Regions from separate parts of the Streptomyces sp. NPDC024017 genome, predicted to be linked through region 1. Evidence: riboswitches for the same ligand, from Rfam matches in the RefSeq annotation. Region 1 holds a riboswitch; each other region holds the start of a gene.

Region 1 (7,708 bases):
CCTCGCCGAGATCACCATCGACCCGCTGTCACCGCAGGTGCGGGACGACCTGCTCAGCTACGCCGACCAGGAAATGGCCTCGGAGACGGCCGCGAAGGCGCTGCGCGCGAACGGACGCGACCCGGTGGAGTTCGCCCGCGCACTCGTGCGGCAGGCGAGCGGCAACTTCCTGTACGTGGCGATGTATCTGCGGGCCCTGCGCCAGGCGATCGACGAGGACGACGCACCGCTCACCGCCCGCCTGACCAACGCCGACGCCGTTCCTGACGGACTCCACGGCCTCTACGCGTTCTTCGTCGAAACCGCGCGCACGGACCTCGAACGCCTCGGCATGCTCGACATCAGCGACCCTCTGACCCCCACCGACCTGGTCACTCCCGCCTGGGAGGGAGCCGCCCAGCCCCTCCTCGGCGTCCTGACCGTCGCGCGCGAGCCACTGACCCCCGAACAGTTGCGCACGCTGGCCGGGATCCGGGTCTGGCCGCGTGCCGTTCGCTCGGTGCTGGGCCGGATCCGCTGGCTGCTGTCCGTCCGGGACGGCCGGTACGCCTTCTACCACCCGTCCGTCGCCCAGTTCCTGACGGACCCCCAGGTCGCCCGCGAGCACCACGACTGGGGCGTCGCCGAACAGGAGTGGCACGAGCGCATCGTGCGCCACTACCGCGCCGGGGCCCCGTCCTGGGCGGACGTCGACTGGCCGGCGGTGGACCGGTACGGCCTGGCCCACCTCGCCCACCACCTCGTACAGTGCCGGCCCGCGGTCGCCGCCGAGGTGCCGGACCTGGTGTGCCCGGGGCTGCGCCTGGCCGTCCGTGCCGCGTTCGGCTCCGACCGGTACTTCACCAGGGTCGTCGAGACGGCCGCCGACCACCTGCTCGACGGCGCTCCCACACCGTCGGACACCCCGACGGTGCTCTTCCTGGCCACCGTACGGCGCCAGTTGCGGCGGGCGACCTCCATGGCGGCGCCCGCCGTGTACGGCCTGCTGGCCCGGCTCGGCCGGGTCGACGAGGCCATGAAGCGGCTGAGCGCGCTGGCCCCGTCCGGGCAGCAGGTGGCCGCCCTGCTCGAGGTGCACCGCCACACCGCGCATCCGGTGCGCCGGGCGACCGTCCGCGAACTGCTGGGCGAGGCCGCGTCCGTGGCGCCGCTCGACCCCCACGGCTTGGCGCGGGATTTCGTGGAGGAGGCGGCACGCAGGCTCGCTCCCCACGACCTGCGGCTGGCCCTTCACCTCTGGGAGCGGGCCCAGCACGAGGCCTGGAAACCGGCTCCGCCCGACGACGTGCTGCGTGCCGCGGCAGACGAAGCCGACCACGGCGACGCCATCGAACTCGTATCGCGACTGAGCTCCGGGCGTTGTGGCGCCTACCTCGACCTCGCGGACCGGGCCCACGGCGGTGACCGGGACGAACTGCTGGCGTGGACCGGGCGCGCCCTGCGCCACGCCGCTCCCGCGGAACGGCTGACGTCCCTCGTACGCCTCGCCGGCACCCTGCGGGCCACGCGACCCGAGCACGCCGACCGCCTCGCCGAGCAGGCGTTGCGCGAACTTGCCGCAGCCTGGCCCGGGGAGGACGGCGCGCTCGCCCAGGCGGTGGCCGAGGCGGCCGAACACGCCGCGGGACCGTACCCGGCGCTGTCGCGAGAGCTGCTGTGCCGTCTGGACACCGTGGAGGTGACGGGCCTCGTCGACGACGCCTTCTTGAACGCCGCACGCGTCTGGGCGGCCCTCGGCGACCTCCGCGCCGCGCACCGGCTGATCGACCGGGTCCTGCGCTTCAGCAACGGCGTCTGGTACACGAAGAAGGCCGCGAAGGTACTCGCCGCCTTCGACGGCGAGGCGGCGACGGCGATGATCGACGCCGCCTGCGCCCGGGTTCCCCCCGAGCCGTCGTCGCGGGACATGCTCAGCCGGCTGCAACACGACGGGGACCTGGAGACCCTCGCCGAAGCCCTGGCCGGCCGCGCCCCGGGGCGAGCCGTGGCCTACGCCCGCGCGATCGCCGGCACCGAGTGGCAGCCGCCCTTCAAGGACCGCTACTCGGCCCTCGCGCTCGTCGCCCACCGGCTCGCCGATGCAGGCGACATGGCCATGGCCCGCTCGATCCTGGACGAGGCGCTGCACGCCGCCGAGGAGGTACCGCCCGTGGCCGACCCGCCGCTGTGGGGCTTCTACCACCTGGTGGGAGAAGAAGGGGGCGGCGTGTCCCGGGGCAATGCCGTCAGCGACCCCGTGGCCGAGATCCCCATGGTGATCAACCACACCAACGACTGGCAGCGGCTCGTCGAACAGCGCTTCTACAGCGACCCGTCGGACGTCCTGCGCGCCATGACGCCCAGCACCTGGTCGGTCGGCCACCCGTACTCCTGGGCCCGTGCGATCCGCTGCTTCGCCGAGGCCGTCGCCCTACGGGACCCGGACCGCGCCCGCACCCTCGTGCACGCCCTGACCGATCCCGGCGAGCGGGTCGTCGGACTCGCCGGACTCTTCGGGATCGCCGCCGCCGGAGCGGACCGGGCGGCGGCCGACCGGCTGTGGGCCGAGTTCCGACAGGCGTACGCCGTGATACCCCGGTACGAGTGGAACCTGCCGCAGCAGCAGGACGGGCCCCTGGCCTATGTGCGCCCCGACCACCGCAGCAGATTCGAGGCCGCGGTGCGGCTCCTGCCGTGGGAGGCCGACCCGGCCATGGCCTTCCTCGGCGCCGACGGCACCCCGTACCTGCTGTCCATGTTCCACTTCGCCTTCGGCGCCGACGCCTCCCGCCGCTACGCGTTCGCCGTGATGGACGGCCGGCAGCCCTACCCGCCGTTCGCCCACACGCACCGCTCCCTGCTCGGGATGCCTCCGGACGTCCACGGGCCGCTGCTCACCGGCGTGATGCTCGCCCCGGCCATCGTCAACGAGCGCCTCGCGACCGCGTCCGGCGCGCCCCCGGCCGTCGAGTCACCGCCGGTCCTGGAGGACGAGCTGTACGCGGCCTACGTGGACATGGCTCTCCTTGGCCCGGAGGCCGGCGCCGCACGGGTGCGGCCGCTGCTGGACTCGCCGAGGCTTCCGGCCGTGGCGGCGCTGGTGGCCCGCGCGGCCGAGATCCACGGTGCGGGTGATCCGGCCGTGGCCGCGCTGTGCGCCGACGTCGTGGCCGCGGCGGAGCGGTCCGAACCCGCCCAGCACGTGGTGACGTTGCTGCAACTGGCCCGGTCCCCGGCCACGGCCGGGCTGGTCGACGCGGAGGACCTGTTGGAGCGGACGCTCGCCCTCTCCGACGCTCCCTGGGAACGCGTGGAGCGTGACGAGGCGCTGCGCGAGCTGTTCGCCATCCTCCTGGGCAGGTCTCCCGGGACCGCGCTGCGGCTGCTGTACGACCGGACCGCGGACGGCTGGGCCATGGTGACGGCGATGCTGGAGAACGCCGTCACCCCGCTCCTCGATGCCCTGGGACCGGACGCTCCGCTGCTGCTCCACCGGTCCCTGCGGCGTGCCGTGGCCTGCGTATCGGCGCGGGGGCGCACGGACGTGCCGTCGATCGACGGTGTCCGTACGGCCCTCGGCGACTGACCGGGTCAGGCGGTCAGTGTGCGGGCACCTCCGCGACGGTCACCTCCTCGATGCTCCGCTCGATCTCCCCGGACAGGGAGGCCGAGGCCCGGGCCCAGTAGTAGATCGCCAGCGAGAACACCGCGACGACCAGGATGTCCCACCACAGCGCCAGGTGCCCCTGGCCGCCGAAGCCGCCCTGCCAGGAGATGACGCCCATGCCCAGCAGATAGACGGGCAGCCACTGGGCGGCCTTGAAGTCGAGCCGGGGCGCGTCGGGCAGACCCTTGCGCGTGGCGTACCAGGCGTAGCCGCCGAGCAGGACGTAGCCGAGGACGATGGCCACGCCGAGCCGCCACAGGGTGTCCCAGGTGGACCAGTAGATGATGAGGTTGGCCACCACGAACGACAGCGGCGAGAGGACCTTCCCGCCGGGCAGGCGGTAGGGGCGCTCCCGGTGCGGCAGCCGGTCCGCGAAGACGCCGTAGGCCAGCGGGGCGCCCGCGTACATCAGCACGCTCGCCGAGGTGATGAAGCTGACCAGCTGCTGCCAGCTCGGGAACGGCAGGAAGCAGACCACGCCGGTCACGAAGGACACGACCAGCCCGAACCACGGCACGCCGCGGGCGTCGGTGCGGACGAAGAGCTTCGGCGCGTAGCCGTTGCGGGCCAGCCCGTAGGAGACGCGGGACGTGGCCGTCGTGTAGATCAGGCCGGTGCCGCCGGGGGAGACCACCGCGTCCAGGTACAGCACCACGCTCAGCCAGCCGAGGCCCACCAGGGTCGCGAGCCCCGCCCACGGGCCGCTGATGCCGGGGTAGTCGAGCTTGGTCCAGCCGTGCGCGAAGGAGCCCAGCGGCAGGGCGGCGATGAAGACGATCTGGAGCAGGACGTAGATGGCCGCCCCGATGGCGACCGAGCCGATCGTGGCGCGCGGCAGGTCCCGCTGCGGGTCGCGGCTCTCGCCCGCCAGCTGGATTGCCTGCTCGAAGCCCAGCAGGGCGAAGATGATGCCGCTGGAACTGACGGCGCTCAGCACGCCGTGGGCGCCGAACGGGGCGAAGCCGTGCTCGGTGAAGTTGCCCGGGTGGAAGTTGCCGGCGGCGATGATGAAGATCGCGGCCAGCGGCACGGCCACCTTCCACCAGGTGGCGGCGCTGTTGGTGTGCGCCAGGATCCGCACGCCGAGGAAGTTGACGACGACGAACACGGCCATCAGGACGACGGCGACGACGAAGCCGCTCGTCGTCAGCGTCCCGTCCTTCGCGTGCTGGAGGCCCTGGGCCCAGTGCCAGTGCCCGGCGTAGCCGATCATGGCCTCGACCTCGATCGGTGCCACGGTCGCCGCCTGGAGCCAGGAGAACCAGCCGAAGGACATGCCGGCCAGCCCGCCGAACGCGTAGTGCGGATAGCGGGCCGTGCCGCCCGCGACCGGGAACATGCCGCCGAGTTCCGCGTGCACCAGGGCCAGCAGCACGATCGCCACGGCGCCGATGAGCCAGGACAGGATCGCCGCGGGGCCGGCCGTCACGACCGCCTTCTCGGCGCCGTACAGCCAGCCCGAGCCGATGATGGAACCGACCGATGCCCACATGAGCCCGATCAGCCCGACATCCCGGCGCAGGCCGTCTCTTTCCATGAATACAGGGCCTCTCGAAGATGAACTCGGGGAGTTCGGGGAGCAAGAGGCCTCAGGCTAGGAATCGACCGGCCGGCGGCAGAAGACGAGTTGTGCAGCCTTGACCGGATTCGGGTATTTCCTGGGAAACGCTTCAGGGTTTCTGTACGCGGTGATGAGACAGCCGTGGGATCTCGATCGCCGGGCAGCGGTCCATCACCATCTCCAGGCCCGCCGCGCGGGTCCGTTCGTACGCCGCCTCGTCGATGACACCGAGCTGGAACCAGACGGCCTTCGCGCCCCGGGCGACCGCCTCGTCCGCGACCGGACCGGCGAGGTCGCTGTTCACGAACACGTCGACGACGTCCACGTCGAAGGGGATGTCCGCCAGGCTCGCGTACCCCTTCTCCCCGTGCACCGTCTCCGCCTTCGGATGCACCGGCACGACGCGCTTGCCGAAACGCTGGAGGACGGCGGCGACGCCGTACGCCGCCCGCTGCTGGTTCGACGACAGGCCCACCACGGCCCACGTGTCGCCGAGCTCGGTGAGGATCCTGCGGACCGTTGCCTCGTCGCCGTACACCGGCGGCCTCCTCGCGAGTCGTGGACGCATTGCACTCACGACAACGGCACAGAGTGCGCGGTGATTCCCGGAGGCCTCCGTGATAGCTTGCCGAGGCCAGTCGAACCCATGTACGTGGGTCAGGGAATCCGGTGCGAATCCGGAACTGACGCGCAGCGGTGAGGGGGACGGGCGGGGCCTCGGCCACTGGACGACTTCGGTCGTCCGGGAAGGCGTCCCGCACCGGGTGAACCCGAGTCCGAAGACCTGCTGGCGGCCCCCGCGGCCGCATGCGGCGGGGGAGCACCGTACGACCGGGCTCCGCGATCGGGCCCTCGACGACTGAGGACTGGTTCCCGTGCCCCTCGCCCGACCCGCCCGTGCCGCCGTCCTGCTCGCGGCCGGCTCCCTGCTCCTGACCGGCTGCGGCGGCGGCACCGGGTCCACCGATGCCAAGGCCGCCGTCACGCTCACCAACTGCGGGCACGAGGTCCGCGTCCCGGCCGCGCCACGGCATGCCGTCTCCCTCAACCAGGGCACCACCGAGATCCTGCTCTCCCTCGGCCTGGCCGACCGCCTCGCGGGCACGGCCACCTGGACCGACCCCGTGATGAAGGGGCTGGAGAAGGCCGACGCGAAGGTGCCGCGCATCGCCGACAACAATCCGTCCTTCGAACGCGTCCTGGACACCGAGCCCGACTTCGTCGCCGCGTCCTTCGTCTCCACCCTCGGCAAGGGCGGCGTCGCCACCCGCGAGCAGTTCGAGAAGCTCGGCGTCCCCACCTACGTCTCTCCGTCGGACTGCGCCGGCAAGGACAACTCGGGCGGCGGCGACGGCGCACGCGACAAGGCCCTGGGCATCGACACCGTCTACGGTGAAGTCCGCGACCTCGCGACCGTGTTCGGGGTGAAGGAGCGGGGCGACAAGCTCGTGGCCTCCCTCCAGCAGCGCATGAAGAAGGCCACGGCCGGCATCGACGCCTCCGACGTCACCCTCCTCTACTGGTTCGCGAACTCCGAGTCGCCCTACCTGGCCGGCTGTTGCGGAGCGCCCGGCATCATCACCCGGGCCCTCGGCGCGAAGAACGCCTTCGACGACACACACGAGGAGTGGCCGCAGGTCAACTGGGAGACGGTCGCCGACCGCGACCCCGACGTCCTGGTCATCGGCGACCTCACCCGCAAGTCGCAGACGGCCGAGTCGGCCGCGAAGAAGATCGCCTTCCTGGAGTCCAACCCGGTCACCAAGAACATGGACGCCGTCCGGCACAAGCGGTACGTGCTGCTCAGCGGGCAGGCCATGAACCCGACCATCCGCACCGTCGAGGGCGTGGAGCAGGTGGCCGCCGGACTGCGCCGGTTCGGGCTGGTGAAGTGACCGCCCGGGAACTCCTGGGCGTCGGGTTCCGGCCCCGGCGCGGGGCCGGGCTCGCGCTCGGGGCGGCCGGGACCGTCGCGCTCGTCGCCTCCCTCGCCGTGGCCATCACCATCGGTCCCGCCGACATCCGCGTCGGCGACGTGTGGTCCGTCGTGGCCGCCCATCTCGGCCTCGGCAGCTCGGAGCTGACGCCGATCCGGGACGGGATCGTCTGGCAGCTGCGGCTGCCGCGCACCCTTCTCGCGGCCGTGTGCGGAGCCGGACTGGCCGTGTGCGGGGCGGTGATGCAGTCGCTGCTGCGCAACCCGCTCGCCGACCCCTTCGTGCTCGGGGTGTCCTCGGGCGCCTCCACCGGAGCGGTCCTCGTGGTCGTGCTCGGCGCGGGCGGCGGTGCCCTCTCGGTGTCCGCGGGCGCGTTCCTCGGCGCCCTGCTGTCGTTCGCGCTGGTGCTGCTGCTCAGCCACACCCTCGGCGGCACCACCGACCGGGTCGTCCTCGCGGGCGTCGCCGCCATGCAGCTCTTCTCGGCCCTCACCTCGTTCGTCGTGATGACCTCCGCCGACGCCGAGACGACCCGTGGCGTGCTCTTCTGGCTCCTCGGCTCGC
Region 2 (7,708 bases), on a different contig from region 1:
GGAAGCTCCTCCCGGACGTCCACGCGGGTCGGGTTGCCGATCCGGTAGTCGGCACCGGAGGCGGCCCGGGCCGCCAGCAGGTCCGTGTCGGCGGTCGACAACAACAACACTGTGCTCATGCGGGCGCTCCCGGTGGAATGAAGGGCAGTCCTTGCGGCGCGCCGGACTCGATGAGCCGCCACAGCGCGTCCGTGTCCGCGTGCTGTTCGATCAGGTCGCCGAGCCGGTCGAGTTGCTCCTCGCGCAGCGCGGCGAACGAGGTCTCCGGCGCGGGCACGAAGCGGCGGCCCGCGGCGGCCGCCACCTCGCGCAGAAAGGCCCGCCGGAAGCCGTCCGACTCCAGTGAGCCGTGCCAGTGCGTGCCCCAGGTCTGGCCGACCCGGCAGCCGTCCAGGAAGGGGACTCCTCCGGTGACGTCGGCGACGCCGTGGTGGATCTCGTAACCCTCGACGCGCTCCCCGAGGGCCTCGCCCACCGGCCGCGTGAGGGTCTTCTCGCGGGCGAACCGCACCCGCACGGGCAGGATCCCGAGCCCGTCGACGTGGCCCCGGCGGCTCTCGACGTCGTCCTCGATGTGCTCGCCGAGGATCTGGAAACCGCCGCAGATGCCGAGGACCGGCCGCTGCTCGGCGGCCCTGCGGGCCAGGGCGTCGGCGAGCCCCCGCTCGCGCAGCCACTCCAGCGCACGGACCGTCCCGCGGGTGCCGGGCACGACGACGAGGTCGGCGTCGGACAGTTCCTCCGGCCGGTCCACGAACCGCACCACGACGCCCGGTTCGGCGGCCAGGGCGTCCACGTCGGTGAAGTTGGACATGAGCGGCACGGCACAGACCGCGACGCGCAGCACGTCCTCGCCGACCGGCGGGGCGACGACGGACTCCCGGACCGCTCCCCGCAGGGAGACCCGCAGCCCGTCCTCCTCGTCGATCCCGAGGCCGTGCCGGAAGGGCAGCACGCCGTACGTACGCCGCCCGGTGAGCCCGTGCAGCATGTCCAGGCCCGGCTCCAGCAGGGAGACGTCCCCGCGGAACTTGTTGACGAGGAACCCGGCGACACACTCCTGGTCCTCGGGCGACAGCAGCGCCACCGTCCCGAAGAACGAGGCGAACACACCGCCCCGGTCGATGTCGCCGACGACGAGCACGGGCAGCCCGGCGTTACGGGCGATCCCCATGTTCACGATGTCCGTCCGCCGCAGATTGATCTCGGCGGGAGAACCGGCCCCCTCACAGATCACCGCGTCATACGTGCCCCGCAACTGCTCCAGACAGTCCAGCACCGTCCCCAGCAGCTTCTGCTGCCGCCCGCCGTGGTACCCGCGCGCGCTCAGCTCCCCGACCGGCTTGCCCAGCAGCACGACCTGACTGCTCTGCTCGCCACCGGGCTTGAGGAGCACGGGATTCATCAGCGCGGTCGGCTCGACCCGGCAGGCCTGCGCCTGCATGGCCTGCGCCCGGCCGATCTCGGCGCCCTCCTTCGTCACGAAGGAGTTCAGGGACATGTTCTGCGCCTTGAAGGGCGCGACCTTGACGCCCTGCCGCACCAGCCACCGGCAGATCCCGGCCGTCACGACGCTCTTGCCGGCGTCGGAGGTGGTACCGGCGACGAGAAGCCCACCGCTCATGTCATTTCCCCCTCTTCAGCAACCGCGCACTCTTGAGCAACCGCGCACCGGCGCACACCCCGAGCGCGAGCCAGGTGACGCGCCTCGACAGCCGCACGGCCCGTGCGACGTCGTGCGTGCCGACGGCACGCCCCTGCGTGTTCAGCACGGGCCGGTGCTCCACCCGCCCGCCGTACGAGAGCGTCCCGCCGAGCCGCACCCCGAGCGCCCCCGCGAACGAGGCCTCCACAGGACCGGCGTTGGGACTCGGATGCTGCGCCGCGTCGGCCCGCCAGGCCCGGACGGCCCCCCGCGGATCCGGCCCGGCCAGGACGGCGAGGACGGCGGTCAGCCGCGCTCCCGGCCACCCCGCGACATCGTCCAGCCGCGCGGAAGCCCACCCGTACCGGCGGTAGCGGGCCGACTTGTGCCCGACCATGGCGTCCAGGGTGTTGACCGCCCGGAACCCGAGCAGCCCCGGCACCCCGCCGACGGCCCCCCACACCAGCGCCCCCACCACCGCGTCGGAGGTGTTCTCGGCGACGGACTCGACCACGGCCCGGGCCATGCCGTCGGCATCGAGGGCCTGCGGATCCCGCCCGCACAGATGCGGCAGCCGGGCCCGGGCCGCCTCGACGTCCCCGGCCTCCAGGGCACGCCCGATGGCCTGGGCCTCCCGGGCCAGCGAAGTCCCCCCGACGACGGCCCAGGTGGCGGCACCGGTCAGCGCGACGGAGGCGACGGCGGACGTCCGCACGGCACGCGCGGCGACGGAACCGAGGGCGACGGCCCCCGACGTACACACGACGGTGTGCAGCGCGCCCCACCCGCGGTGGTCCCGCCACAACACCCGCTCCACGGCACCCGCGGCCCGCCCGAACGCGGCGACCGGATGCCCCCGGCGAGGATCACCGAGCAGCAGGTCACCGATCAGACCGGCGGCGGCGCCGTACGCGAAGACGCGACCGGCACCCATGGGCTCAGCCGGCCAGGAGGGCGGGCAGGGGTGGGGTGTTGAACCTCGATCGGCAGCCGCGCATGGCGATATATGTCCTCACTCAGGGTGTCCACGCCCTGGTTCGACGAGACCGGCGGTGAGAGTTCCTGGCTCCCGGGGATTGCTACCCCGGTGACAGTGGCGGGACCGCGCCGGACTTGCACCGGCTTCCTCTCCTGCCGCCGTACTGGCCCCGGCAGTCCACCACGGCCGGGAACCGCCGTCAACTTGCCGTTGACCTGCGAGGGGAGAGTGTGGAGAACCCCACATCGACCCCTGCGCACACACGACGACCGGGCGGCACAGGACTTGAGGTCCCATGCCGCCCGGCGGACGATGTGCGATCGGGCCGTCAGGCCACGATCAGGTAGATCCCGTACCCGACAGCCGCCGCACACGCCGCGAAGCACGCGTACGCACCGGTGACCGCGAGGCCCGCGGACCCGCCCTGGGCCACCGCCCGCTCGCGGCGGGACAGGCCGGTGATGCCGAGGGTGAACAGGCCCACGAGAGCCACGGTGACCACGAGGCTGACGCCGAACACGGAGCCGAGGGCCGCCCAGTCGATCTTCATCTCAGAGATTCTTCCTTGTTACCGGTGGGCGGGGTCAGACCGTGGTGGTCGTGGTCGGCGTGCGCTCGGCGGTGGCCTGCGACGGGAACGCGGGGACCGGGTCCTCCGACGCCGCAGCCGTACCACCCGCCGGGGGCGGTGTCACCGCGGCCATCGCCGTGGTCACCACACCGGCCGGCTCCGCCTCGTCGGTGTCGTTGACGTTGGTGTGGTCGACGACCTCACGCCGGGACAGCTTCCAGATCGCCGCGCTGGAGGCGACGAGGAAGACGGCCACCACCGCGGTGCCCCAGTTGCCGAAACCGGTGACGTACTCGGCGAGCGCGGCCACCAGCGCGGCCGCCGGCAGCGTCAGGCCCCACGCGACGAACATGCGCGTCGCGGTCGACCAGCGGACGACACCGCCCTTGCGGCCGAGCCCCGCGCCCATCACCGAGCCGGACACGGAGTGGGTGGTGGACAGGGAGAAACCGATGTGGGAGGAGGCCAGGATGACCGTGGCCGCGGAGGTCTGGGCGGCGAAGCCCTGCTGCGGCTGAAGGTCGGTCAGGCCCTTGCCCATGGTGCGGATGATGCGCCAGCCACCCAGGTACGTGCCCAGCGCGATCGCGATGCCCGCGGAGAGGATGACCCACATGGGCGGGTCGGAGTCGGGGGCGACGGCGCCGCCGGCGACCAGGGCGAGGGTGATGACACCCATCGTCTTCTGCGCGTCGTTCGTGCCGTGCGCCAGGGAGACCAGGCCCGCGGAGGCGATCTGGCCGGACCGGTAGCCCTTCTTGGAGGCCTCGCCGTCGGCCTTCCTGCCGAGGGAGTACGTCAGCCGCGTGGCCAGCATCGCCGCGATGCCCGCGACCAGCGGGGCGGCGATCGCCGGGATCAGCACCTTGGTGACCAGCACGTCACCGTGCACCGCGCCGACGCCCGCCGAGGCGATCGTGGCACCGATGAGACCGCCCATGAGGGCGTGGGAGGAGCTGGACGGCAGTCCGACCAGCCAGGTCAGCAGGTTCCAGAGGATCGCGCCGACCAAGGCGGCGAAGATGACCTCGGGGCGGATGCCGGCCTCGTCGACGAGGCCTTTGGAGATCGTGTTGGCGACTTCGACGGACAGGAAGGCGCCGACCAGGTTGAGGACCGCGGACATGGCCACCGCGACCTTGGGCTTCATGGCGCCCGTGGAAATGGTCGTGGCCATCGCGTTCGCGGTGTCGTGGAAACCGTTCGTGAAATCGAACGCGAGTGCGGTTACCACCACAATCGCGAGGATCAGCGAGAAGCTTTCCATTTACCCAGGCAATCGTTCGAGGTCGTTGGCGCGACGAACGTAGGCAACCTGAGTGAACGGAAGATGAACTGGGAGGGGCGCAGGGGTGACTGCAACGGGGGGTCCTCGTTCCGCCCCGGAGCGGCGGCCCGGCGCCCCGGCGGCTAGGCGCCTCGCGCGAAGCGCTTCAGTCGATCGAGTGACCCGTTGAAGAGATTCTGGTCACCCGGCAGGGCCCCGCCGCCGTTGTCGAACTGCCAGAAGGTCCAGGAGGACCAGCCGGCCGGCAGCGCCCCCGGGCCCGCCGCGTCGTAGCGGGCGATCCACAGGTCGTGGCCTGCGGCGAAGGCGCGACTGCCGCCCGTGCACGTGTTCCACCAGTGGGTCGTCGTGTAGATCACCGGGCGGCGGCCGGTGATCCGCTTGATCTCGTCGCTGAACGACGCGATCCAGCCGACCATCCCCGCCCTGCTCAGGCCGTAGCACTTGTGCTTCTTGTCGTACGGGTTGTATTCGATGTCGAGCGCGGGCGGCAGCGTCCAGCCGTCCGCCGTCCAGCCGCCGCCGTTGCGTACGAAGTGCGCCGCCTGCGCCCGGCCCGAGGACCGGTCCGGCAGCGCGAAGTGGTAGGCGCCGCGCACCAGGCCCGCCGCGCGCGAGTCGTTGAACTGCCGGTCGAAGTAGGGGTTGCGGTAGGTGGTGGACTCGGTCGCCTTGACGTAGACGAACCGGGCGCCCTTCGCCTTCGCGCTCCGCCAGTCGACGTTCTTCTGGTGGGACGAGACGTCGTGCCCCTCGGGGCGGCTCGCCGCCGAGGCCGGAACCTCGGCGAGTGCGGTCCCGCCCAGGGCGAGTGCCGCCGCTGATGCCGCCAGTAAGCGGCCGCGGCGTCGGGTCGGTGTGCGGTCACGGGCCATGTGCTTCCCCCCGGAATGGCGACGTGCACGGCAAATCTCCCAGAGCGTACTGGAAGATCGTTGAATACCCGAAGATCTCCGGCCACGAGAGATCCGCCGGGCTTTGTGCCGGAAGACGCCTTTACGGGCGGTCGGCTTCCGGCCTGAAGTGGCCCCGCGCGGCGGCGCGTTGAGCCACTCCCTGGCAGGATCGCGGTATGGCTGAGCAGCGAGGAGACGACCGGGGCACGAGGGACGTACGGGAGGGCGAACCGGGTGCGGGGGAGCCGCGGCGCAGGAGCTCCCGCCCCGAGGAGGCGCGCGCCTGGGAGGACCTCGTCGCCACGGCCCGCCGGACGGTCGCGGACGGACTCGTCGTCGGCACGTCCGGCAACGTCTCGGTGCGCGTCGGGGAGACCGTCCTGGTCACGCCGTCGGGCGTCCCCTACGACCGGCTGACGCCGGACGACGTGACCGGCGTCGGCCTCGACGGCCGGCAGGTCCTCGGCACCCTCGTCCCGACCAGCGAGCTGCCCATGCACCTCGCGGTCTACCGCACGACCGGCGCCCTGGCCGTCGTCCACACCCACGCCGTGCACGCGACGGCCGTCTCGACGCTCGTGAGCGAGCTCCCGCTGGTCCACTACATGGCCGCCGCGCTCGGCGGCCCCGTCCGGGTCGCCCCGTATGCCACGTACGGCACCGACGAGTTGGCCGGGAACATGCTCCGCGCCCTCGCCGACCGCTCCGGCTGCCTCCTCCAGAACCACGGCACCCTCACCCACGGCACCACCCTCGCCCAGGCCTACGACCGCACCGCCCAGCTGGAGTGGATGTGCCGCCTGTGGTTGACCGCCGCCTCGGTGCCCGGCCTGACCCCGAGCCTGCTGTCCCGGGAGCAGCTGACCGAGGTGGAGGAGCGCCTGCGCGGCTACGGCCAGCGGGGCTGAGCCGGCCCGCGGCCGCCGCGGACGTCACCCCGCCGATCCCTCCCACTGGTCGCCCGCGGAATCCGCCGGGACACTGGAACGGTGCGCACTGCCAAAGCGACGGCCGCTGCCGTCACCGCCGTGATCGGGGCCGGTGTCGCCGCGGTGGCCGCCGGCCGGCTCGCCAGCGACGCCGCGCTCAAGGCGCCCCCCGGCAGGCCCCTGCCCACCGAACCCCGGCTCACCGTGCACGGCACCGCCGCCGGGCAGGTCAGCCTCACCCGGGACCTCGCCGCCCTGCGCCCCGGCCGTTACGGCCTCTCCGGCGACGGCTCCCACGCGGTCGTCGGGCCCGTCCTGACCGGCGCCACGCACCCCGCCGACACCGTCGTACGCCGCCTGGAGAGCATCACGCACGGCACGCTGAAGTCCGGGGACAAGGTGTGGCTCACGCCCAACGTGTACGTCGGCAACCCCAGCGCCGCCCTCGGACTCGAACACGCCGACGTCGACGTCCCCGGCGAACTCGGCTCCCTGCCCGCGTGGTTCGTGCCGGGCAAGCGGGACACCTGGGTGATCGCCGTGCACGGCCTGGGCACCACCCGGGAACTCGCCATGAACGTCATGCCGTTCCTGCACCGCAGCCACTTCCCGGTGCTCGCCCTCGCCTACCGAGGCGACCTGGGCGCACCCCGTCCGCCCGACGGCCTGAACCACCTCGGCGAGACCGAGTGGCGCGACCTCGACGCGGCCGTCCGCTACGCCGTGCGCTACGGAGCCCGCCAGGTCGTCCTGCACGGCTGGTCCACCGGCGCCACCATGGCCCTGCGCGCCGCCGCCCGCTCGGGGCTGCGCGACCGCGTCGCCGGGCTCGTCCTGGACTCCCCGGTGCTCAGCTGGGAGGCCACCCTGCGCGCCCTCGCCTCGGCCCGCCGCACCCCGGGCGCGCTGCTGCCCCTCGCGGTCCGCGCCGCCCAGGGCCGCACCGGCCTGACCGGCGACCGCGTCGCGGGCTCGGCCCCGTCCGACGGGCTGCGCGTCCCGGCGCTCGTCTTCCACGGACCGGACGACACCGTCGCCCCCTGGCAGCTCTCGCGCCGCCTCGCCGACGCCCGCCCCGACCTGGTCGCCCTGCGCACCGTCGGCAACGCCCCCCACGGAGCCATGTGGAACGCCGACCCGAAGGCCTACGAGGAGGCGCTCCGGCGCTTCCTGACGCCCCTCATGTGACCCCGTCCACGTCCAATGTGACCCCGTTCACGCCCACCCGCCGATGCGGCCTCCCGCGCCGGTCTCTCGCGCACCCCCCGTTCACGCCCCCTTCGCCCCGTCGCAACCGAGTCCCGTCCCGCTCTTCTGCGACCGGTCGCGAGGATTCCGTTTAGCGTCGTACCAGTGGCCTGTTCCCGGCCCTCGACCACTCCCGGGAACCGGTGCGTTGG
Region 3 (7,708 bases), on a different contig from region 1:
GGTAGACCGCGGCCGCGCCCTTGCGGCGGCCGCCCTGGTTCACGGCGGCGACCGAGGCGTCGAGGGTCTTCAGGAACGGGACGATGCCGTTGGAGTGGCCGTTGGTGCCGCGGATCAGCGAACCGCGGGCGCGGATGCGGGAGTACGCGAGTCCGATGCCGCCGGCGTGCTTCGACAGCCGGGCCACCTGGTGGTACCGGTCGTAGATGGAGTCCAGCTCGTCCTTGGGGGAGTCGAGGAGGTAGCAGGACGACATCTGCGGGTGCCGGGTGCCCGAGTTGAAGAGGGTGGGGGAGGAAGGGAGGTAGTCGAGGCGGCTCATGAGCCCGTAGAGGGCCGCGACCTCGTCCAGCGCGCGTGTGGTGTCGTCCTCGGCGAGGCCGCTCGCCACCCGCAGCATGAAGTGCTGGGGCGTCTCGACGACCTTGCGGGTGAGGGGGTGGCGCAGCAGGTAGCGGCTGTACAGCGTGCGCAGGCCGAAGTAGCCGAAGCGGTCGTCGGCGCCGGTGTCGATCAGGGCGTCGAGCCGGGCCGCGTGCAGCCGGACGAACTCGGCGGTGCGGTCGGCGATGAGGCCCTCGCGGTGGCCGACCGCGACGGACTCGGTGAAGGACGTGACGCCCTGCGAGGCGGCCTCTTCGCGGATGCCGATGGTCAGCAGCCGGGCGGCCAGCCGCGAGTAGGCGGGGTCCTCGGAGATGAGACCGGCGGCCGCCTCCGTCGCAAGCTCGCGCAACTCCGACTCGCCGGCCCGCGCGGACCGGCCGCGCAGCGCGGCGGCGGCGACCCGGCCGGGGTCGGTGTCGGGGAGGTCGGCGGTCAGCTCGGTCAGGGTCCGCAGCAGCGCGGTACCGGGAGCGTCGTGCTCTTCTTCGGCGGCTGAGACCGGTTCGGCTGGCGCGATGGTCACGTGGGGCTCTCCCTCGCTCGGCACGGGGGCCTCGTCGAGGGCAGGGGGCAGCACGCGAGCGCACGCGGCGTCGCGTCCACCGGCCCATTCCACGAGGCCCGGACGTCAGGGCACACCGGCCGGGTGGCCGGGTGCGCTGTCGGCAGGTCCTCGGACTGACTCTCGTGCACAAAACATGCACAAGTACACCGTTGCGGGACAGTTCCGGATTCGCACCGGATTCCCCTGCGGCGGCAGCGAGCATGAGCATACATCTTGTGTTGGGTTCCGGCGGCACCCCCAGATGTTGTGTCGCGGTGGTGTCAGAGCGTCAGCTTTACGTGACAGCGGGCCGCCGTGACGCATGGTCACGGCGGCCCGCTGCGGGGTGTTCGTGGTGGGTCGGGGCCCTGGAATCAGTGCGCGGAACCAGCAGTCGCAGGCGGAAGCTCCACCTGGACCCCGGGGTCGCCCGCGTCCGCCGTGTAGTCCTCCGGCTTGGTCTCGTCGATGCCTTCGGGGGCCTTCAGGGCCTTCAGGACGAAGGTCAGGACCACCGTCACCACCACGTTCAGGACGAACGCCGTGAGGCCGATGTAGCCGATCTCCCCGATGCCCGGGATCTCCTTCGCGGAGCCGCCGAAGTGCTTCTGGGTCGGGGAGGCCACGCCGTACGCGGCGGCCGTGCCGTAGATCATGCCGACCGCCCAGCCGGCGAGCAGCGCCCAGCGGTGGAACCAGCGGGTGAACAGGCCGCCGACCAGGGCCGGGAAGGTCTGCAGGATCCAGATGCCGCCCAGGAGCTGGAAGTTGATGGCGACTGTCTTGTCCATGGTGAGGACGAAGGCCAGCGCGCCCACCTTCACCAGCAGGGAGACCAGCTTGGAGACCTTGGTCTCCTGCGCCGGTGTGGCGTCCGGCTTGATGAAGTCCTTGTAGATGTTGCGCGTGAAGAGGTTCGCCGCCGCGATGGACATGATGGCCGCGGGCACCAGCGCGCCGATGCCGATCGCCGCGAACGCCACGCCCGCGAACCAGTCCGGGAACATCGTCTCGAACAGCTGCGGAATCGCCAGCTGCCCGTTCTGCACCTTGATGCCCGCCGCGATCGCCATGAACCCGAGCAGCGCCAGCAGACCCAGCATCAGCGAGTACAGCGGCAGGATCGTGGTGTTGCGGCGGATCACCTCACGGCTCTTCGAGGACAGCGTCGCCGTGATCGAGTGCGGGTACATGAAGAGGGCCAGGGCGGAGCCCAACGCCAGTGTGGCGTACGTCCACTGGCCTGGCTCGGCCGGTGTCAGCGCACCGCGCGGCGCACCCGTCGCGGGGTTGGTCTGGCTGTACGCCTCGCCGGCCTTGGCGAAGATGTCGTCGAAGCCGCCCAGCTTGATCGGGATGTAGATGATCGCCACCGCGATGACGATGTAGATCAGCGTGTCCTTCACGAACGCGATGAGCGCGGGGGCCCGCAGTCCCGACGAGTACGTGTACGCCGCCAGTACGCCGAACGCGATCAGCAGCGGCAGGTCCTTGATGAACCAGTTGGTGTCCTCGCCGCCGCCGACGCCCATCACGTCCAGCACGGCCTGGATGCCGACCAGCTGGAGCGCGATGTACGGCATCGTCGCCAGGATGCCGGTCACCGCCACCGCCAGCGACAGGCCCTTGGAGCCGAAGCGGCCGCGCACGAAGTCGGACGTCGTGACGTACCCGTGCTTGTGGGAGACCGACCACAGGCGGGGGAGGAAGGTGAAGATCAGCGGGTACACCAGGATCGTGTACGGCACGGCGAAGAAGCCGGCCGCGCCCGCCGCGTAGATCGCCGCCGGCACGGCGACGAAGGTGTACGCCGTGTACAGGTCGCCGCCGAGCAGGAACCAGGTGATCCAGGTGCCGAACGAGCGGCCGCCCAGGCCCCATTCGTCGAGGCTCTGCTCGTTCTCGGCCTTGCGCCAGCGCGCGGCCAGGAAGCCCATGACCGTCACGGCCACGAAGAAGAAGATGAAGACGCCGAGCGCGACGCCGTTCACGCCGTCCTTCACTGCGACGCACCGCCCTTCGCGGCCGAGCGGGCGCGCTGGTCACGCTGCCACAGCTTGTAGGCGATCATCGTCAGGACGGTGGAGATCAGCACCCACGCCATCTGGTACCAGTAGAAGAACGGGATCCCGATGAAGGCCGGATCGGTCTTGGCGTACGAGCCGACCCACAGCATGGCCACGAACGGCGCGATGAGGCAGACGGCGATGACGACGCGCAGGGGCGTCACCACCGCCCCTCTGCTGACTTCTGGGGCTTGCGACATCAGGCGGCTCCGTCCCCTAAGTGATCACCTGTGTAATGCGCAGGCAATCTAGGTCAGGGTGTGGCGATAGCGGAACCCCTCGTCCGCAATGCGGTACCCAACCGAAACCGGGCCTCGGCGACAGCCCCCGGCAGCGGCGGAATCCCCGCCGCAGGCCGCTGGTCGACAGGCCGCTAGTCGACCGGCCGCTTCAGCCGGGCCACGAACTTGTACCGGTCCCCGCGGTAGACCGACCGCACCCATTCCACCGGCTGGCCGTCCCGGTCCAGCGAGTGCCGGGAGAGCATCAGCATCGGCAGGCCGACGTCGGTGCCGAGCAGGCCGGCCTCGCGCGGGGTGGCCAGTGACGTCTCGATGGTCTCCTCGGCCTCCGCGAGATGGACGTCGTAGACCTCGGCCAGCGCCGTGTAGAGGGACGTGTACTTCACCAGCGAGCGCCGCAGCGCCGGGAAGCGCTTCGCGCTCAGGTGGGTGGTCTCGATGGCCATCGGCTCGCCGTTGGCCATGCGCAGCCGCTCGATGCGCAGCACGCGTCCGCCGGGCGTAATGTCGAGCAGCCCGGCCAGGCGGTCGTCCGCCGTGATGTAGCCGATGTCCAGCAGCTGCGAGGTGGGTTCGAGGCCCTGGGCGCGCATGTCCTCGGTGTACGAGGTCAGTTGCAGCGCCTGCGAGACCTTCGGCTTGGCGACGAAGGTGCCCTTGCCCTGGATGCGCTCCAGCCGGCCCTCGACGACCAGCTCCTGCAGCGCCTGGCGCACGGTCGTGCGTGAGGTGTCGAACTCCGCCGCCAGGGTGCGCTCGGGCGGGACCGGCGTGCCCGGCGCCTGCGTCTCCGTCATGTCGAGCAGGTGCTTCTTCAGGCGGTAGTACTTGGGCACGCGTGCGGTACGGACGGGCACCCCGTTCTCGTTCTCCGCACTGCTGACGTCGGTGCTCATGCTCCGCCTTCCCGGCTCGGTCTGCCGACACGATCCCACTTGTATACCGTCGGCGCCTCTTTTGGTCTAGTCCACCATTCCCTGTGGTCTACCCGCAGTATGCCGTGTGCACCCAGGTTTTCGCTGGCTTCTTACTTAAAGGTTCCTGCATATGTAGGTCGCATAACGGCTGGTCAGGGCTGTATCTGGAGCCTTGACAGGCTTCGTGGTCTGGTCCAAGCTCCCCGTACTGGTCTACACCATTGGTCCAGGCCCGGCCCCACGTTCACTGCGGGGAGCCAGGGGGGTTGTGGGATCCCTGAGGAGGGTGGCGTGAAGCGCAAGCTGACAGCCGCGATCGGTATCGCGGGCATGATGGTCTCCATCGCGGCGTGCGGCGGCGAGGGTGGCGGGGGTTCCGACAAGGGCGCGGACGCCAAGGAGCTGACCGTCTGGCTCACCGTCGACGCGCAGAACAACTGGCCGGGGCTGGTGAAGGCCGCCGACGCCGCGGTGAAGAAGAAGCACCCCGGCCTCAAGATCAACCACGAGTACTACGGCTGGCCCGACAAGAATGCCAAGCTCGACGCCGTCCTCGCCACGGACAAGGCCCCCGACGTGGTCGAGATGGGCAACACCGAGATGCTCGGCTACATGGTCAAGGGCGCCTTCGCCCCCCTCGACCAGGCGAAATTCGACAACTCGGACGTCTGGCTGGACGGCCTCAAGGCCTCGGTCACCTACGAGGGCAAGACCTACGGCGTCCCGTACTACGCCGGCGGCCGCGTCGCCAACTGGCGCAAGGACGTGGCGGATTCCGTCGGGGTGAAGTCGGCACCCAAGACGTACAAGGAGCTGACCGCCGCCCTGGACAAGATCCAGAAGAAGCAGGGCGACAAGTTCAGCGCCTGGTACCAGCCCACCCGCGACTGGTACGCGGCCATGTCCTTCGTCTACGACGCCGGCGGCGCCATCGCCACCGAGTCGGGCGGCCAGTGGAAGGCCTCTCTCTCCTCGCCCGAGTCCCTCAAGGGCCTCACCGAGTTCAAGAACGTCGTCGACAGCTACATGCACGGCGACAAGACCAAGGACGAGTCCGACCGCTACATCGTCTACGGCCAGGGCAAGTCCGCCATGATCTTCGCCGCCGCCTGGGAGGGCGCCACCTCCGAGGACCCGAAGAACGACAAGAGCGGCAGGCTCAAGGGCAACCTCGAGAACTTCGTGATGCCCGGCCCGTCCGGCAAGAACATGCCCGTCTTCCTGGGCGGCTCCGACCTCGCGGTGCCGGTGAAGTCCGACGCGCAGGCCCTGGCCGCCGAGTGGATCAACGCGTTCACCGGCTCCTCCGGGCAGAAGGGCCTGATGGCCAAGGGCAACCTGCCCAACAACAAGACCGACCTCGCGACGCTCAAGAACGACCCGAAGACGGCGGTCCCCGCCACCGCGGCCGAGTCCAGCTGGTTCGTCCCGATGGCCCCCGGCTGGGGCCAGGTCGAGAAGGCCCAGATCCTTCAGACCATGCTGCAGAGCATCGGCACCGGCAAGAAGTCCGTCGAGGCCGCCGCCAAGGACGCGGACGCGGCGATCGACAAGGTCATCAACACCAAGTGACCTGAGCACAGGGCCCCGTCGCCTCCCCGCAGTCCGGGACGGGGCCCTGATTCTCGTACGACCTGAGGGACCGCCAAGGAGCGCGCGATGAGTGCCGCAGACACCACCACCCCTGCCAAGGTGCCGCCACCGCGGCAGGCACCGCCGCCGCCCCCGAAGGACCGGCGGCCCCGCGGGCAGCGCACGTCGGGCGGGGCATCCGCCCCCTGGCTGCTGCTCGCGCCCTGCCTGCTGATCCTCGCCCTGGTCATGGGCTATCCGCTGGCCCGGCTGGTCACCCTGTCCTTCCAGAAGTTCGGGCAGTCCCAGCTGTGGGGCTTCCAGCCGGCCGAGTCCGTCGGCTTCGACAACTTCGCCAAGGTGCTGGGCGACCAGGAGTTCTGGGCCGTCGTCCTGCGCACCATCGTCTTCGCGGCCGGCGCCGTCGTCTTCACCATGGTCATCGGCATGGCCCTCGCCCTGCTGCTCCAACGCGTCTCCGGCTGGCTGAAGATGCTCATCAACATCGTGCTGGTGGCCAGCTGGGGCATGCCGGTGATCGTGGCGACCACGGTCTTCAAGTGGCTCTTCGACTCCGACTACGGCGTCTTCAACGCGCTGCTCAGCAAGCTGCCCGGCGTCGAGATGATCGGCCACAACTGGTTCGCCAGCGGCCCCGAGGGCCTGGCCGTGATCATGCTGCTGGTGATCTGGGGAGCCGTGCCCTTCGTGGTCATCACCCTCAGCGCCGGTCTCACCCAGGTCCCGAAGGAACTGGAGGAGGCCGCCCGCCTGGACGGCGCCGGCTCCTGGGGCGTCTTCCGCTATGTCACCCTGCCGGTCCTCAAGCCGATCATCGTGATGCTCACGACCCTGTCGGTCATCTGGGACATGGGCGTCTTCCCTCAGGTGTTCGTCATGCGCAACGGCCACCCCGAGCCGGAGTTCCAGGTCCTCAACACCTACTCCTACGACCGGGCGTTCGTCGTCAACGACTACGCCCAGGGCTCGGCCATCGCGCTGATCACCGTCCTGCTGCTGCTCGGCGTGGTCGCCGTCTACATGCGGCAGATGCTGAAGATCGGAGAGGTCGAATGAGCACGCTCGCCGGAGCCGGCCGCCGGAAGAACTCGCGGCTGGGCTGGAACCTCCTCGGTCTCCTCGTCTTCGTCATCGCCGGCTTCCCGCTCTACTGGATGCTCAACACCGCGTTCAAGCCCGCCAAGGACGCCATCGACCCGGACCCGAGCCTGCTGCCGACCGGCCTCACCTTCGACAACTTCGGGCGGGCGCTGGACATCGCCGACTTCTGGGGCCCGGTGGGCCGCAGCATGGTGGTCTCGCTGGCCGTGGTCGTCATCGGCATGGTCGTCGGGCTGCTGGCCGCGCTCGCCATCTCGCGCTTCGCCTTCCGCGGCCGCAAGATCGTGATCGTGGGCATCCTCGCGGTCCAGATGGTCCCGCTGGTCGCCATGATCATCCCGGTGTTCCTGCTGCTCAACGACCTGGGCCAGTACGACCGGCTGACCGGCCTCATCATCACGTACCTGACCTTCGTCCTGCCGTTCACCGTGTGGACGCTGAGGGGCTTCATCGTCAACATCCCCAAGGAACTGGAGGAGGCGGCCATGGTCGACGGCTGCTCCCGCACGGGCGCCTTCCTCCGGGTCGTCTTCCCGCTCCTGGCCCCCGGCATGGTCGCCACCTCGGTCTACGGCTTCATCCAGGCCTGGAACGAGTACCTCTACGCCCTGATGCTGCTCAGCCAGAAGAACCAGACCGCGACCGTCTGGCTCGGCAACTTCACCACCAAACACGGCACCGAATACGCCCCGATGATGGCCGGCGCCACGATGATGGCCGTGCCGATCGTCGCCCTCTTCCTCCTCGTCCAGCGCAAGATGGCCGCGGGCCTGACCGCCGGCGCAGTGAAGGGATGACCTCACCCGATGACGACACTCGCCAGCGGCACCGACACGCTCACCCGCGACGCCCTGACGG
Region 4 (7,708 bases), on a different contig from region 1:
CCGCCTCCCGGTACCGATCAGCAGTGCGTCCACATCGTGGAAGGAGGAGGGGAACGGGCTCCCGGCGATCTGCTCCAGCATCTCCCGGGACCGGGCGAGCCCCTCCGCGGGCGGCTGCCGCGCGCCCGGGAGGTGGGCGATCAGGTCGAGGTGGTGCAGCGTCCACTCCATGACGTACGTGGCGAGGAAGTCGCCCACGGTGAGGACCTCGTCGCGGGTGCCGACCCGGCCGGCGGGGTCGGCGAGCAGGGCGGCGCGGCCGGCGGCGGAACCGACGTCGTCCAGATGGAACTTCAGCAACTGCGGATCCTCGTACGCGGCGGCCAGCCGGACGGTCAGCGCGTCGAGGGGGTCGTCACCCGTCGGCGGGGTGTCGGAGAGGTCCCAGTACGTCAGCGCGTCACGGGTCGGTTCCCGGTCGGACGGGGTGGCCAGGGTGACCAGGACGTCCTGGGCGTCGACGATCAGATGGCACACCAGGTCCCGCACCAGCCAGCCCGTGCAGCCGGAGGGGCGCCCGAAGTCCTCGTCGGACAGGTCGTCAACCTCCGCGCGCAGGGCCGTCCATGAACGTGAGAAGAGCTCCACCTCGTGCACCGTAGTGCGGTGCGGCGAGCGTGGGCAAGCGTATTCCGGGCATCTGGATCGTTACCGGGAGCGTGTGGTCGATGACGCGTACGACCCCGGTGGGTCACGCTGAGTGATCCGGCCGTTGCGGCGTAATGACACAGCTTGCGATCCAAGAGGTGGTGAGCATGACCGTCCTGCAGAACCCCGGAGTGCCGCCTGCGGCCGGTGAGGACGCGGAGCGGCTCGTGTCGCCGGTCGGTTCGCACACCGAGTGGGATCCGCTGGAGGAGATCATCGTCGGCCGCCTGGAGGGCGCGACGATCCCCTCCGACCACGCGGTGGTGACCTGCAACGTGCCGCCGTGGGCAGGGCGGTTGCAGGGGCTCGCGGCCGGCTTCCGGTATCCGCGGCTGCTCATCGAGCAGGCGCAGCAGGAGATCGACGCCTTAGTCGCCCTGCTGGAGTCCCTCGGCGTCACGGTCAGGCGGCCGGAGGCGGTCGACCACCGGCGCCGCTTCGGCACCCCCGACTGGACCTCGCGCGGCTTCTGCAACACCTGCCCGCGCGACAGCATGCTCGTGATCGGCGACGAGATCATCGAGACGCCCATGGCCTGGCCGTGCCGGTACTTCGAGACGCACTCCTACCGCCCGGTCCTCAAGGACTACTTCCGGCGTGGCGCGCGCTGGACGGCGGCACCCAGGCCGCAGCTCACCGACGAGCTCTTCGACCCGGACTTCCGCGTCCCCGGGCCGGGCGAGCCCATGCGGTACGTCCTCACCGAGTTCGAGCCCGTCTTCGACGCCGCGGACTTCGTCCGGGCGGGACGGGACCTGTTCGTCACCCGAAGCAACGTCACGAACGCGATGGGCATCGACTGGCTGCGCCGCCACCTCGGCCCGGAGTACCGCATCCACGAGATCGAGAGCCGCTGCCGCACCCCCATGCACATCGACACGACGTTCGTCCTGCTCGCGCCCGGGAAGGTGCTGATCAACCCCGAGTACGTCGACCCGGACCGCCTGCCGGACGTCCTCGGCTCCTGGGACGTCCTCGTCGCTCCCGAGCCCGACCCGATCGACGAGCGGCTGCTCAAACTCACGTCGATGTGCGGCAAGTGGCTCAGCATGAACGTGCTCATGCTCGACGAGAAGCAGGTGATCGCGGAGCGGCACCACACCGGGATGCTGCGCGCACTGGAGAAGTGGGGCTTCGAGCCGATCCCGTGCGACCTGCTGCACTACGCCCCCTTCGGCGGCTCGTTCCACTGCGCGACCCTCGACGTCCGGCGCCGCGGCTCGCTCCAGTCCTACGTCGACTGACCGAGCTGCTCCGACGTCCGGAGGTGGGCAGGGCGGAGGGCGATACGGCCACGGAGGGTGCCCCTCACCCTCCGGAAGCCCCCAGCCGCGCTGCCGTGAGGGCGGCGAGTTCGTCCGGCGTGCGCGGCCCCGGCTCCATGCCGGACAACAACCCCTGGGCGCGCAGCAGTTCCGCCGCCGCCGCACCCCACGGCAGCCGCAGGCCCGCCTCGTGGAGGAGGTCGGTGCGGGCCAGTGCCGTGGCCGCGGGCCCGGTGCGGACGCCGGACGGGGTGAGGAGCGCCGCGTCGTCGGCCCAGCGCAGGGCGAGGTCGACGTCGTGGGTGGCCATCACCACCGTGGTGCCGGCGGCTCGGAGTCCGTCGAGGGTGGTGAGGAGCCGCTCCTGGCCGTCGGGGTCGAGGCCGGCCGTCGGCTCGTCGAGGACGAGGACGCGGGGCCGCATGGCGACCGCGCCCGCGATGGCGGTGCGTTTGCGCTGCCCGTAGGAGAGCAGATGGGTGGGCCGGTCGGCCAGGGCGGTGATGTCCAGGGCGGCGAGCGCCTCCGCCACCCGCGCCCGCACCTCCGTGTCGTCCAGGCCGAGGTTGAGCGGCCCGAACGACACGTCCTGCTCGACGGACGCCGCGAACAGCTGGTCGTCCGGGTCCTGCACCACCAGCTGCACGGTCGTCCGCAGCCGGGTCAGCCCCTTGCGGTCGTACGACACCGGCCGCCCCTCGACCGTCAGCCGGCCCGCGTGCGGCTTCAGTCCGCCGGACAGCAGCCGCATCAGCGTGGTCTTGCCGCTGCCGTTGCGGCCGAGCAGCGCGAGCGCACGCCCCTCGCGGATCTCGAAGTCGAGGCCGCTGAGCACGGCCGGGCCGTCCTCATAGGCGAAGGACGCGCCGCGCAGGGCGACGAGGGCGGGCTCGCTCATGTCAGCGGCCTTTCCAGTACGAAGGTGAGGGCGGCCAGCGCCGTGAGCAGCAGGCAACTGGCGGCCGTGAAGCGGACGGAGACCCGGGCCTCGGGCACCAGGACGCGCAGGGTGCCGTCGTAGCCGCGCCCGGCGAGTCCGGCCTGGAGACGGGTGGCCCGGTCGAAGGCCCGGACGAACGCGGTCGCGCCGAGCCCGGCCAGGGAGCGCCACTCCGCGGCCCGGCTGGTGTGGCCGAGCCGGGCCGCCTGGGCTTCCCGGATGCGGCGCACGGAGTCCAGCAGCAGGAAGCTCATCCGGTACGTCACGAGCGCGACGTCGACGACCGGGGCGGGAATCCCGGCCCGGACCAGGCGGGGCAGCAGGTCGGACATGGGCGTGGTGAAGGCGAACAGCAGTACGCCCAGGGACGCCGCCGAGGTGCGCAGCAGCAACTCCCCGGCCCGCAACGGCCCGTCACCGGCGAGGGAGACGAACCCCCCGGGGCCGCCCACCTGGACGAGCAGCGTGACCGCGCCGGTCACGCAGAAGCCCAGCGGCACCCGATAGGCCCGCCAGAGCCGCCGCCCGGGCACACCGGCCGGCCCCAGCAGCACCACCAGGGCCGTCAGGAGCACCAGGGCCGCGCCCGGCCAGGGCGGCAGAGAGATCGCGAGCACGGTGAGGCCGAGCCCGAGCACGGCCTTGTCCACGGGATGGCGGCGGCGCCAGCGACTGCTGTGCGCCGCCGCGTCGATCGGCAGCACGCGCGATCAGTCCCGTTCGGCGGGGGACTTCCCGGCGTCACCGGCGAGCGCGCTCTCGGCCTCCCGCTCCAGCGCCCGCTGCTCTCCCTGCCGGCGGCCTCGGTGCAGGCCGAAGTAGTAGGCGAGGACGCCGGCGCCGAGAGCCGCCTGGAGGGAGAACAGGGCCGACTCGATCTCCCCGGACGGCGGTTCGTACAGCGGGGAGAACCACGGCTCGTAGTCCGGCTCGATCTCGGTGATCGCGGACTCCGCCTCACCGTCGGAGCCCGTGAACGGCTCCTTCTTGTGGTCGCCGAGACCGAGCGCGAGCGGCAGTACGGCCAGCGCGGCCACGACGAGCAGCAGCAACAGGTTGATCTTCGTGTTCCTGCTCATCGGGCCACCGCCTCGGTCTCGGTCCGGGACTGCTGCTTGGCGAGGAGCACGCCCAGCCGGGTCAGTTCGCCCTTGCTGGACTGCACCAGCAGCCGCATCACGAGCACGGTCAGCAGGCCCTCGCTCACCGCGAGCGGGATCTGGGTGATGGCGAAGATGGAACCGAACTTGCCGAGCGCGCCCAGGAATCCGCTGCCCGGGTCGGGGAACGCGAGCGCCAACTGCACGCTGGTGACGCAGTAGGTGGACAGGTCGGCTACGAACGCGCCGCAGAACACCGCGACCATCAGCGGCGCGTCGTAGCGCCGCAGCAGTTTGTAGACGGCGTATCCGGCCCAGGGGCCGACGATCGCCATCGAGAAGACGTTGGCGCCGAGCGTGGTCAGGCCGCCGTGCGCGAGCAGCAGCGCCTGGAAGAGCAGGGTGATGGTGCCCAGCACCGCCATGATGGGCGGCCGGAACAGGATGGCTCCGAGGCCCGTGCCGGTGGGGTGCGAGCAACTGCCGGTGACGGACGGCAGTTTCAGGGCGGACAGGACGAAGGTGAAGGCGCCGGACGCACCGAGGAGCAGGGTGCTCTCGGGGTGCTCGCGCACTTCACGGGTGAGCGACCGGACCCCGTGGACGACGAACGGCGCCGACGCGACGCCCCAGGCGACCGCGTGCGCCGGAGGAAGGAAACCCTCGGCAATGTGCATGGCTCAGCAGACCCTCTCCAGCACCTCGTGGATGGTTGACGCGCCTTGGCCGGTCTCCTGGCTGACGGGTACCACCGCCCGGACTCCGCCTTCCCGGGTCGCAAGGACCCAGTGGCTGCCCGTGAGGGCCGGAGCCGGACTTCCCGATTCACAGTGGCGAGGGCCGCACCGGCATCACACCGGATTTCCCGTTCACCAAGGCCTGGTGACAATAAGGCCGGGGTAAGGGCGATGACAAGCCACCCGAGGGGCGCGCGAGGGGGCGCCCACTCGCACACCGGCGCATCCCCCGGCTGATCCACGTGCTCCGGGGCGGGGCGCCGTCGCGCGACATCCGGGCCGGGTCAGTCGTCGCCGCCGTCGTCTCCGTCGTCGCTCTCCCCGCCGTTTCCGGCCTCGTGCGGCTTCTCCGGCTTCGGCTGCTCCGGTTGGCCGTCGCCTGCTTCCGCCGTCGGAGTCGCGGCGCTCGGCGCGGGCGCGGGAGGAGTCGGGGAAGCGGGCGTGGACGGAGTGACATCCGCCACGGTGCCGGTGGTCGGCGTGGTGGCGGCTGCCGGGTTTGCCGCCGGGCCGGAGGCCAGGGGAGAGGGGGAGCCGGCGGACGGTGTGGCGGCGGGGCTGCTCGCGGACGGGGACGCGTCGGGTTCCGTGCCCTCCGCGGTCGTGTCGGGCGAGAACCAGCGCATGCCGAGGAGCATCGCGGCGAGGAAGAGTGCCGCGGCGGCGGCCGTCGCGGCCAGTCTCGACCGGCTGCGGACGCCGCCGCGCCCGCGGGAGCGGCCCGAACGCCCCGCCTGGGCCGCCCGGGCCGCGCTGCGGTGCCCCGGGGTCGCGGGCAGTGCATACGTGGTCGGGTGGCTGGTGTCGGCGGCCGCGTACGGGCCCGGCCCGGCCGGCATCGCCGCGGACGTGGTCGCCGGCCGCAGCGGCCCCGAGACCTCCGGCAGCGGCTCGGGCAGGCCCCGCCAGGCGCCTCCGGCGAACCACGCGGCGGCCTGCTGGGCAGTGGGCCGGTCCTCGGGCTGCTTGGCGAGCAGACCGAGCAGGTAGTTCTCGAACGCCGGCGGCAGTCCCGAGACTCCGAGTTCGCGAGGCGGCACGGGGGCCGAGTCGAGATGCTGGTGGAGGAGGGCGACGGCGGTGTCGGCCTCGAACGGCGGGCGGCCGCTGAGGAGCTGGTAGAGCACGCAGCCCAGGGAGTACATGTCGGAGGCGGGCCCGGCGGGCTTGCCCAGGGCCCGCTCGGGCGCGAGGTAGAGGCCGGTGCCGACGATCTGGCCGGTGGCGGTGAGCGCGGCGCCCGGGTCGTCTAGGAACCGCGCGATGCCGAAGTCGCCGATCTTCAGTGTGCCGCCCGCGTCCAGCAGCAGGTTGGCGGGTTTGACGTCCCGGTGCACGATGCCCTGCCCGTGCGCCGCCGCGAGCCCCGCGGCGGCCTGCGCGGCGAGCGTGGCCACCCGCTCGGCGGGGAGCGCACCGGAGCCGGACAGCACCCGGGCGAGACTGTCGCCCTCGACCAGCTCCATCACCAGGTACAGCCGGTTGTCGTACTCGCCGAAGTCCAGGACACCGACCACGTTGGGGTGGTTGAGACGCCCGGCGGTCTGAGCCTCCAGACGGAACCGGGAGGCCGCCGTGGCATCGGTGTCCTGGGGGAGCAGCAGCTTGACGGCCACCGCTCTGGCGAGCGTCTCGTCGTACGCACGCCAGACCTCTCCCATTCCACCGCGCCCGATCTCAACATCCAGCCGGTAGCGGCCCGCTAGCAGCACTCGTCCTCGTCTCATGCGTGTGGGAAGGTCGTCGCCGCAGGCCGAACTCCCCGCTTCTGCACGGGGATTGGTGGGGGTGCCGCAGCCGACCCAGGATACTGGCGCCGCGTGACCACCGATCTCCGCGGCGGTGTCCTCGACGGGTGCCGACTCGGAAATCCCGGAGCGAAGAGGTCGCCCGCCGGGGTGACACTCCCGTGCGCCCGGTTGCCGCGGGGCGCCGACGCCGTTTCAGGCCGCCGCCCCCGCCCCCTTCTCACGGCGCGGCAGCACAGCCACCGACAGGGCCGTTACGGCCGCGAGGACCAGCCACGGCACGGCGGCGGGCAGGCCCAGGTCGAGCAGGGAGCCGGTGGCCGCGCTGCCGGCGAGGACGATCAGGCCGGACACCGACGACAACGCACCCATGTAGAGGCCGAGCCGGCCCTCCTCGGCGAGGTCGGGCACCCAGGCGCGGGCGGCGGGCACGACCAGCATCTGCCCCACGGTGAGCAAGATCACGAAGCCCGCGGCGGGCAGCAGCCCGGCGGTGCCGGTCCAGCCGGCCGGCCGTGCCGCGGCCACCACCGCGAAACCGGACGCGATCAGCAGCAGCCCCGCGGTCATGGAGCGGCGCAGATCGAGCCGGTCGCCCGCCCAGCGGGTCACCGGCAGCTGGGTGAACACCACCAGCACCGAGGAGAGCGCGAAGAGCCAGGACAACGGAGCCTGGGAGCCCGCCGCGCGCTGCACCTCGTCCGGCAGGGCCAGATAGAGCTGGTTGTAGGCGAGCAGATAGGCGCCGTAGGCACAGCACAGGGCGAGGAAGCGGCGGTTGCGCAGCAGGGCGCGGGCCCCGCCCCGCTCCCGGACGCGGACCCGGCCGGGGATGTGCTGCGGCATCAGCCACAGGTGCCCGGCGAGGACGAGCACGAAGACCCAGGCACCGGCGAGGCACGCGGTGCGGAAGTCGACGGCCAGCAGCAGCGCGCCGAGCAGCGGCCCGACGAACGCCCCGACCTGGCCCGCCACGCTGAACAGGGCGAGGACACGGGTGCGCGAGCCGTGCCCGTTCTCCTCCCACACGACCGCCTGGCGGGCCACCTCGGACTCCACGGCGGGGGAGAACAGCGCGGCGGCGAATCCGATCACCAGCACCGCCCCGATCACGGCCCAGCTCGCCTCCGCGTACCCGAGCCACACGAACCCGGCGATCCGCAGCACGCAGCCGGCCAGCACGACCGGCCGCACCCCGAACCGGTCGACGAGCCAGCCGCCGACCACGAACAGCCCCTGCTGGCTGAAGGTGCGCAGCCCCAGCACGAAC

What was found. A riboswitch is a leader RNA that binds a small molecule or an ion and turns the genes downstream of it on or off. The one in region 1 is predicted to bind cobalamin.
Region 2: it holds a riboswitch for cobalamin, as region 1 does, so the genes downstream of both, AB0G20_RS34650 (cobalamin biosynthesis protein) here and AB0G20_RS31810 (ABC transporter substrate-binding protein) in region 1, are expected to answer to the same signal.
Region 3: it holds a riboswitch for cobalamin, as region 1 does, so the genes downstream of both, AB0G20_RS15845 (ribonucleoside-diphosphate reductase subunit alpha) here and AB0G20_RS31810 (ABC transporter substrate-binding protein) in region 1, are expected to answer to the same signal.
Region 4: it holds a riboswitch for cobalamin, as region 1 does, so the genes downstream of both, AB0G20_RS25365 (energy-coupling factor ABC transporter permease) here and AB0G20_RS31810 (ABC transporter substrate-binding protein) in region 1, are expected to answer to the same signal.

Annotation. Positions count from the first base shown of each region.
Region 1 covers NZ_JBEZYZ010000013.1:229,330-237,037, reverse strand. The annotation lists gene AB0G20_RS31825 (ATP-binding protein) at 1-3,565, shown strand, start outside; gene AB0G20_RS31820 (APC family permease) at 3,579-5,183, opposite strand; gene AB0G20_RS31815 (CoA-binding protein) at 5,317-5,745, opposite strand; cobalamin riboswitch at 5,826-6,014, shown strand; gene AB0G20_RS31810 (ABC transporter substrate-binding protein) at 6,083-7,102, shown strand; gene AB0G20_RS31805 (iron chelate uptake ABC transporter family permease subunit) at 7,117-7,708, shown strand, end outside.
Region 2 covers NZ_JBEZYZ010000016.1:53,946-61,653, reverse strand. The annotation lists gene cobN (cobaltochelatase subunit CobN) at 1-119, opposite strand, end outside; gene AB0G20_RS34655 (cobyric acid synthase) at 116-1,624, opposite strand; gene AB0G20_RS34650 (cobalamin biosynthesis protein) at 1,626-2,579, opposite strand; cobalamin riboswitch at 2,679-2,837, opposite strand; gene AB0G20_RS34645 (hypothetical protein) at 2,953-3,174, opposite strand; gene AB0G20_RS34640 (inorganic phosphate transporter) at 3,209-4,462, opposite strand; gene AB0G20_RS34635 (lysozyme) at 4,606-5,358, opposite strand; gene AB0G20_RS34630 (class II aldolase/adducin family protein) at 5,556-6,287, shown strand; gene AB0G20_RS34625 (alpha/beta fold hydrolase) at 6,369-7,496, shown strand.
Region 3 covers NZ_JBEZYZ010000005.1:354,096-361,803, forward strand. The annotation lists gene AB0G20_RS15845 (ribonucleoside-diphosphate reductase subunit alpha) at 1-910, opposite strand, end outside; cobalamin riboswitch at 1,034-1,167, opposite strand; gene mctP (monocarboxylate uptake permease MctP) at 1,306-2,934, opposite strand; gene AB0G20_RS15855 (DUF3311 domain-containing protein) at 2,931-3,197, opposite strand; gene AB0G20_RS15860 (GntR family transcriptional regulator) at 3,371-4,135, opposite strand; gene AB0G20_RS15865 (extracellular solute-binding protein) at 4,448-5,728, shown strand; gene AB0G20_RS15870 (sugar ABC transporter permease) at 5,816-6,805, shown strand; gene AB0G20_RS15875 (carbohydrate ABC transporter permease) at 6,802-7,647, shown strand; gene AB0G20_RS15880 (glycoside hydrolase family 3 protein) at 7,657-7,708, shown strand, end outside.
Region 4 covers NZ_JBEZYZ010000009.1:233,548-241,255, forward strand. The annotation lists gene AB0G20_RS25340 (maleylpyruvate isomerase N-terminal domain-containing protein) at 1-588, opposite strand, end outside; gene AB0G20_RS25345 (amidinotransferase) at 756-1,892, shown strand; gene AB0G20_RS25350 (ATP-binding cassette domain-containing protein) at 1,957-2,811, opposite strand; gene cbiQ (cobalt ECF transporter T component CbiQ) at 2,808-3,557, opposite strand; gene AB0G20_RS25360 (energy-coupling factor ABC transporter substrate-binding protein) at 3,564-3,932, opposite strand; gene AB0G20_RS25365 (energy-coupling factor ABC transporter permease) at 3,929-4,630, opposite strand; cobalamin riboswitch at 4,660-4,845, opposite strand; gene AB0G20_RS25370 (serine/threonine-protein kinase) at 4,975-6,417, opposite strand; gene AB0G20_RS25375 (MFS transporter) at 6,634-7,708, opposite strand, start outside.